DNA from 2 places in the Nocardioides yefusunii genome. Region 1 is predicted to be linked to the other one. Evidence: predicted binding sites of a transcription regulator. Region 1 holds the regulator's gene; the other holds the start of a gene.
What was found. Region 1 encodes HrcA, which represses chaperone genes, less so after heat shock. Its sites were predicted from a motif close to TTGGCACTCGNNNNNNNCGAGTGCCAA; they were not measured.
Positions count from the first base shown of each region.

Region 2: a site for HrcA is predicted at 1,720-1,746, ahead of groES (co-chaperone GroES). Genes of this name have one in related genera too.

Region 1 covers NZ_CP034929.1:1,189,641-1,193,846, forward strand. The annotation lists gene EOV43_RS05320 (DUF3097 domain-containing protein) at 1-390, opposite strand, end outside; gene EOV43_RS05325 (MBL fold metallo-hydrolase) at 471-1,391, opposite strand; gene hrcA (heat-inducible transcriptional repressor HrcA) at 1,536-2,573, shown strand; gene dnaJ (molecular chaperone DnaJ) at 2,647-3,819, shown strand; gene EOV43_RS05340 (16S rRNA (uracil(1498)-N(3))-methyltransferase) at 3,821-4,206, shown strand, end outside.
Region 2 covers NZ_CP034929.1:2,640,687-2,644,892, forward strand. The annotation lists gene groL (chaperonin GroEL) at 1-1,181, opposite strand, end outside; gene groES (co-chaperone GroES) at 1,286-1,582, opposite strand; gene EOV43_RS12000 (class I SAM-dependent methyltransferase) at 1,819-3,027, shown strand; gene tsaD (tRNA (adenosine(37)-N6)-threonylcarbamoyltransferase complex transferase subunit TsaD) at 3,362-4,206, opposite strand, start outside.

The sequences.
Region 1 (4,206 bases):
GATCAGCTCGGCGTCGTGGCGACCCTCGACGTAGATCCGGGACTGTCGCGCCACGCGCGCCTTGGCGTCGTGCACGGCGATCGAACCCGACGCGGTCCGGGTCGCCTTCTCGGGTGCCTTGACCTGCACCGGGGGAGTGAGGATCACCGGCTTGCCCTCCAGCATGAAGCCGGGGCCCATCGGGAAGACCTTCCGCTTCATGCGGCGGTCCTCCAGCGTGATGGTGCGCAGGTCGCGGTCGATGCCGACGATCTCGCCGCACCAGTCGCTGGTGACCTCCTCGATCACCAGGCCGAGTTCGGCGGGACGTTCGGTGGCGCGTCCGTTCTTGGGGGCACGCCAGTCGCCGGCGAGCACGTCATTTCCGTAGCGGGAGGTGGGGGAAGACACGGGACAACGCTAGGGGGTGACGGCGACGGCTCTGAGCGCGACTCGCCTGCAACGCCGGGATCGGGACCCTGCTCTCCCGCTCACGCCAGCGGCAGGCGCCGCGCAGGCCCGAACGCCGTCGCAGGCAGGTGGGCGTACCCCCGACGCACCGCCTCGACGAGGTGTTCACGCGGCCACGGCCACTGCGCCGCGTCAAGTGCGTCGTCGACGCTGACGCCTGAGGACGCCAGCCCGCGCACGGTGTCCGCGACCCGGTGCACGTCGTCGGCCTGGGCCTCGACGAAGGCGCGGTCCACGACGTCGCCGTGCCCGGGCACCACGACGGTGCCCGGACGCAACAGCCCCAGGAGCGAGTCGACGGTGCCGGGCCACGCCAGCGGATGGGAGTCGTCGCCGTAGCAGGGTGGCCCGGACTCCTCGACCAGGTCACCCGCCACGAGCAGGTCGGCGTCCGGGACGTGCACCACGGCGTCGCCAGCGGTGTGCCCGGCGCCCAGGTGCAGCACCTCGACCACGCGGTCGCCGAGGTCGAGGACCCGCGCGGACGAGAACGTCTCGGTCGGTACCCGGAGGATGGTGGCAGCGACGTCGTCGTGGTGGCCGTCGGAGTCAGGATGTCCGGGCTCGGAGAGAGTGCGGCGCATCGCTTCACCGTCCCGGGCCAGTTCGGCGGCAGCCGCCTCGTGGGCCACGAGCACCGCGTCGGGCCAGGTGTGGAGGAGTTCGTCGTTGCCGAACGTGTGGTCGAAGTGCCAGTGCGTGTTGAGCACCGTGTGCACGCCCGATGCTCCGGCGAGCGGTCGCAGGGTCTCGACCAGGGCGCGGGCCGCAGCGGCGGAGCCGAGTGAGTCGACGACGACGAGTCCGGCGGCGCTGCCCACGACGGTGACGTTGACGTCCAGCCATGGGTGACGCACCACCCACACCCGGTCGGCGACCTCGCGCAGTGCGCCGCGTCGTGGCTCGTCAGCAGGGGTGGGGGCAGAGGGGTTGGACGTCACGGAGTGAGCGTAGTGGTGGGTCCGGACGCTAGACTGGCACTCGTCCGTGTGGAGTGCCAGAGGTTGAGGCCAGTGGCGCGCCCCGGACCAGACGCCGGGCCCGACCCGGTCATCCAGTGCAGGACGTACGACGAGGAGAGCACCATGGTGGACGACCGCAAGCTCGCCGTGCTCCGGGCGATCGTGGAGGACTACGTCGCCACCGAGGAGCCCGTCGGGTCCAAGGCGCTGGTGGAGCGTCACGGCCTCGGGGTCTCCCCGGCCACCGTGCGCAACGACATGGCGGTGCTGGAGGACGAGGGCTACATCCACCAGCCCCACACCAGCGCCGGACGTGTGCCCACCGACAAGGGCTACCGACTCTTCGTGGACCGCCTCGCCACGCTCAAGCCGATGTCGAGCGCCGAGAAGCGCGCGATCTCGTCGTTCCTCGACGGCGCGATCGACCTCGACGACGTCGTGCAGCGTTCGGTCCGCACCTTGTCGCAACTGACCCACCAGGTCGCAGTGGTCCAGTACCCGACGCTGTCACGCTCCACGGTGCGCCACGTCGAGTTCGTGGCACTGGCCCCGACCAAGGCCCTGATGGTGCTGATCCTCTCCAGCGGGCGCGTCGAGCAGCGGCTCGTCGACGTTCCCGGGGGAGACCTGCTGACCTCGGGCCTGGACGATCGGCTCCTCGCTGACCTGCGCACCCGGGTGAACCGGGTCGCCGCCGGCCAGCGCATCTCCGACGCCACCACGGCCCTGCGTGCGCTCGTCGACGAGGTCGTCCCCGCCGACGCGCCCGTCTACGGCGTCGTCGCCGAGGCGCTCGTGGAGGCGATGAGCGACCACCGCCGTGACCAGCGCGTCGCCGTCTCCGGCACCGCCCAGCTGGCGCGGTACGGCGACGACTTCGACCGCTCGGTGCGGCCGCTGCTCGAGGCGCTCGAGGAGCAGGTGGTGATGCTCAAGCTGCTCGGCGAGGCCAGCGCCGACGGTGCCCTCACCGTCACCATCGGTCAGGAGGGTCCCTACAGCGAGCTCTCCGCGACCAGCGTCGTCGCCTCCGGGTACGGCCCCCAGGAAGCGATGGCCAGCCTCGGCGTCGTCGGGCCCACCCGCATGGACTACCCCAGCACGATGGCCTCGGTGCACGCCGTGGCCCGCTACCTCTCCCGGGTGCTCGGCGACGTGTGAGGCCCCCGGCCCCACCACCGCGTCACCCCTGACCCCCTTTCCGACCAGTCACACACGCACGACAAGGACTCACGTGAGCCAGGATCTGTACGAACTCCTCGGTGTCGACCGCGACGCGGACGCCGACGCCATCAAGAAGGCGTACCGCCGTCTCGCCCGGAAGTACCACCCGGACGTGAACCCCGACCCGGAGGCACAGGAGAAGTTCAAGGAGGTCTCGACCGCCTACGAGGTGCTGTCCGACCCCCAGAAGCGCTCCCACTACGACCGCGGCGGCGACCCGTTCGGTGGCCAGGGCGGCTTCGGCGGCCAAGGCGGCAACTTCTCCTTCACCGACATCATGGACGCCTTCTTCGGCGGCCAAGGTGGTGCCGGCGGTGGCCGCGGTCCCCGTCCGCGCACCCGCCGTGGGCAGGACGCCCTGATCGCGATCCAGGTCGAGCTCGCCGAGGCCGCCTTCGGTGTGACCCGCGAGATCAAGGTCGACACCGCGGTGCTGTGCGACTCCTGCCACGGCGCCGGGACCGCCCCCAACACCCAGCCGGTCACCTGTGAGACCTGCCGCGGCGCCGGTGAGGTCGCCCAGGTGCAGCGCTCGTTCCTCGGCGAGATGCGCACTCTGCGTGCCTGCCCGGCCTGCCAGGGCCACGGCTCGATCATCCCCGACCCGTGCCGGGAGTGCGCCGGTGACGGTCGCGTCCGTTCCCAGCGCACCCTCAAGGTCCGCATCCCCGCCGGTGTCGACGACGGCACCCGTGTCCAGCTCTCCGAGCAGGGCGAGGTCGGTCCCGGTGGCGGCCCCTCGGGCGATCTGTACGTCGAGATCCGGGTCGCGGAGCACGAGACGTTCGTCCGCAACGGCAACGACCTGCACTGCACCCTCTCGGTCCCGATGACTGCTGCCGCGCTCGGCACCACCGTCACCCTCGACCTGCTCGAGGCCGAGGTGAAGCTCGAGGAGGGCGACGAGGAGCTCGTCGCCACCCACGAGTTCGAGATCAAGGCCGGCACCCAGTCCGGCACCGAGTTCACGGTGCGCGGCAAGGGTGTTCCCGGCCTGCGCGGCGGCCGCGGCGACCTCGTGGTCACCGTGGTCGTCGAGACCCCGACCAAGCTCTCGGGTCGCGAGGAGGAACTGCTGCGCGAGCTCGCCGCCCTGCGTGGCGAGGAGAGCGTGAGCGGCAAGATGCGCGACTCCTCCAAGTCCGCCTTCGGACGCCTGCGCGACGCCTTCCGGGGACACTGAGATGAGCCTCCCGGTCCACGTCGTCGACGACCTCACCGGCGCCGTCGTCGGCGGTGAGGTCGAGGTGCGCGGCGACGAGGCGCACCACGCCGTCCAGGTCCGTCGGATGACGGCCGGTGAACGCGTCGTCCTCACCGACGGTCGGGGCACCGCCGTCACCGGACCGGTGGCCAGCACCGGCAAGAAGGTCTTCACCGTGAGCGTCGAGGAGCGCGAGGTGCACGAGCACCCCGAGCCTCGTTTCACCGTCGTCCAGGCCCTGCCCAAGGGGGAACGCGGTGAGCTCGCCGTCGAGGTGCTCACTGAGGTCGGTGTCGACACCGTCGTGCCGTGGGCCGCGTCCCGTTCGGTCGCGGTGTGGCGTGGTGAGCGTGCGGTGAAGTCGCA
Region 2 (4,206 bases), 1.5 Mb from region 1:
ATGCGGTGCTTCTTCTCCTTGAGCTCCACCTCAGTGGCAGCGCCGACCTTGATCACGCAGACGCCGCCGGCGAGCTTGGCGAGACGCTCCTGGAGCTTCTCGCGGTCCCACTCGGAGTCGGTCGCCTCGATCTCGTTCTTGATCTGGGCGACGCGGGCCTCGACGTCAGCAGCAACGCCGCCGCCGTCGACGATGGTGGTGTTGTCCTTGGTGACGACGATGCGCTGGGCGCGACCGAGGTCCTCGAGACCGATGGTGTCGAGCTTGAGGCCGACCTCGGCGGCGACGACCTGGCCACCGGTGAGGATCGCGATGTCCTGCATGATCGACTTGCGACGGTCACCGAACGCGGGAGCCTTGACGGCGACCGAGTTGAAGGTGCCGCGGATCTTGTTCATGACGAGGGTGGAGAGCGCCTCGCCGTCGACGTCCTCGGCGAGGATGAAGAGCGGCTTGCCGGTCGCCATGACCTTCTCCAGCACCGGGACGAGCTCGGCGACCGAGGAGACCTTGCCCTGGACCAGGAGCACGTAGGCGTCGTCGAGGACGGCCTCCATGCGCTCGGGGTCGGTGACGAAGTACTGGGAGATGTAGCCCTTGTCGAACTGCATGCCCTCGGTGAACTCGAGCTCGGTGCCCATGGTGTTGGACTCGTCGACGGTGATGACGCCGTCCTTGCCGACCTTGTCGAACGCCTCGGCCAGGATCTCGCCGATCTGGGAGTCACGCGAGGAGATCGTGGCGACGTTCGCCATGTCCTCGCGGGTCTCGACCTCACGGGCGGCCTTGCGGAGCTCCTCGCCGACGGCAGCCGCAGCGAGGTCCATGCCGCGCTTGAGACCCATCGGGTTCACGCCGGCGGCGACGGCCTTGAGGCCCTCGTGGACCATGGCCTGGGCCAGGACGGTCGCGGTGGTGGTTCCGTCACCGGCGACGTCGTTGGTCTTGGTGGCGACCTCCTTGGTGAGCTGCGCACCGAGGTTCTCGAACGGGTTGTCGAGCTCGATCTCGCGGGCCACGGAGACGCCGTCGTTGGTGATGGTGGGTGCGCCCCACGCCTTGTCGAGGACGACGTAACGGCCCTTGGGACCGAGCGTCACCTTGACGGCGTTGGCGAGCGCGTCGACGCCGCGCTCGAGGGAGCGGCGGGCGTTCTCGTCGAACTCAAGAATCTTGGGCATGCAGTGGTGCTCCTCAGACGAAGTGCGAGTGGATGCGCGAACGGACGCCACGCGGCGGCACCGTCACCGGTGCCTGGCCTGCGTGACGCCCGTCCACGTGGAAATCAGGAAACGATCGCGAGGATGTCGCGAGCGGACAGGATGAGGAACTCCTGGCCGGCGTACTTGACCTCGGTGCCGCCGTACTTGCTGAAGATGACCTTGTCACCCAGCGCGACGTCGAGCGGAATGCGCTCGGTGCCGGACTCGTTGAAGCGGCCGGGACCGACGGCGACGACCTCGCCCTCCTGCGGCTTCTCCTTGGCGGTGTCCGGGATGACCAGGCCGGAAGCCGTGGTCTGCTCGGCCTCCAGGGCCTTGACGACGATCCGGTCCTCGAGGGGCTTGATGTTGACCGACACGATGTCGACCTCCACTTTCTCCACGTATGTCTGTGTGTGCAGGGATGTCTGCCACCGATGTCAGGCCCGCGCCGTCGCGGGGGTCGCAGGCCTGTACGGCGATTGGCACCCTCATGGCGAGAGTGCCAATTCAGACGTTAGCACTCACTCAAACCGAGTGCCAGAACCTCCCTGCAAACTCCCGTCGAAGTCTCCGCGCTCCGCGGGCGACGCGCCGGGCCCGGGCAGGTGCGAGGATGTGCCTCGTGGAACTCGAGACCTTCGCCTGGCTGCTCACCGACGACGGGCAGCGCCTGCTGGAGACGGCAGCGCACGCCCTCGCCGACGCGAGCGGGGACGCTCTGGCCGCGAACGCCGCGGTCCGCAAGGTCGAGCCCGACCCCGAGCGCTCCGCCGCCGCCATGACCCAGGTGTCCCTGCGAGTGAAGGGCGTCGCGAAGTTCGGCGAGGACGCCCTGAAGATGTACTTCACCCCTGACGGCCTCGAGCAGGCCACGCGCTGGCGGGTCGCGGCCCATCGCGCCGGGCGTCTGGCCGCTGCTCAGCCCTCCAGCGTCATCGACCTGGGCTGCTCGATCGGTGGCGACCTGATCGCGACCGCCCGTGCCGGGATGACCGCGGCCGGCGTCGACCTCGACCCGATTCGCGTGGCCGTGGCCCGCGCCAATCTCGACGCTCTGGGACTGGAAGGTGCCGTCCAGGTCGCCGACGGCACGGGCCTGGACCTGTCTGGCTTCGGCACTGCGTTCGCCGATCCGGCCCGCCGAGGCGCCCGAGGACGCGTCTTCGACGAGAACGGCTGGACCCCGCCGTGGCCGTTCGTCCAGGACCTGCTGGCCGAGCGTCGGGCTGCGACCGCTGTCGTGAAGGTCGCCCCCGGCATCGGCCACGACCTCGTGCCCGACGGCGTCGAGGCCGAGTGGGTCTCCGAGGACGGCGAGGTGAAGGAGGCCGCCCTGTGGTCGCCGCGTCTGGCCACCGCTTCCCGTCGCGCCACCGTCATCTCCTCCGCCGGCGGACTCGCCACCCTGACCGAGGAGGACGACCCCTACCAGGGCGAACCGCGTCCGGTCCGCGAGGTCGGCCGCTGGCTCTACGAGCCCGACGGCGCCGTGATCCGCGCCGGACTCGTCACCGCCGTGGCCGCGATGACCGAGGGCGGACTGCTCGACGAACACATCGCCTACGTGACCTCCGATGCCGGTTTCGCGGGCCCGTTCATGAAGTCCTACGAGGTCATGGACGAACTCCCCTACCGGGAGAAGCAGCTCAAGGCCGCCCTGGCCGAACGCAACGTCGGACGCCTGACGATCAAGAAGCGCGGCGTCGACGTCGTGCCGGAGCAGTTGCGCAAGCGCCTTCAGCTCAAGGGCTCCGAGGAGGCGACGATCGTCGTCACTCGGATCGCCGGCGTGGGTCGCGTGCTGCTGGTCCGCCCGGCCTGATCCCCCACCGCGCGCTGCCGGACGTCATAGGGATCGGGGCCCATGGCCCTCGATTCCTATGACGTCCCGAGGGGTCGTGCGGGGATGTGTGGCAACCCTCGGGCGCACCGACCCCTGAATGCACTCAGGGCCCGGGACCTCGTGGAGCGGTCCGGACCCTGAGTGTGACTCCCTCCGCGTACCCGAAGGGTGACCACCGACTCCGCGACGATGCGGTGGCCGAGTGTCCATCGCGTACGGCCAGTCAACCGGCAGCGACAGGTGAACCGTACACCCGATCTACGACAATGAGTAGTAGGACACGCTGTGGGGCGCCCCACAGGACGGGGAAACGTCAGGCCAGGACCTGCGTCACCGGCTGCGAGGAGTCGGCCGGCAGATCGAGCAGGGAAGGCGTGCGACCACGCGCGACCATCTCGGCGCCGAGCGCGGCGACCATCGCGCCGTTGTCGGTGCACAGGCCCGGACGCGGGACACGGACGGTGATGCCCTTCGCGGCGGCGCGTTCGGTGGCCATCGCCCGCAGACGCGTGTTGGAGGCGACTCCGCCCCCGATCACGATGTGCTCGATGCCCTCGGTGACCGCGGCGTCGAGCGCCTTGCGGACCAAGACGTCACACACGGCCTCCTGGAACGACGCGGCCACGTCGGCGACGTCGACGTGCTCACCGGCGCGCTGCTTCGCCTCGACCCAGCGGGCCACGGCGGTCTTGAGGCCGGAGAACGAGAAGTCGTAACGGTGACGCTCCAGGTCGCGCTTGGCGGTGAGGCCACGCGGGAACTGGATCGCGACGCTGTTGCCGGACTGCGCGGTGCGGTCGATCACCGGGCCACCGGGGAAACCGAGGCCGAGCAGGCGCGCGACCTTGTCGAACGCCTCGCCGGCGGCGTCGTCGATGGTGGCACCCATCGGGTCGACGCCGAGGGTGATGTCAGTGACCTTGAGCAGGCTGGAGTGGCCACCCGAGACCAGCATCGCCAGGGCCGGCTCCGGCAACGCGCCGTGCTGGAGCTGGTCGACGGCGACGTGCGCGGCGAGGTGGTTGACGCCGTAGATCGGCTTGCCGAGGCTCCAGGCCAGCGACTTCGCGGCCGCGACGCCGACGAGCAGCGCACCGGCCAGGCCGGGACCCGACGTCACCGAGATCGCGTCGACGTCGGCGAGCTTGATCCCGGCGG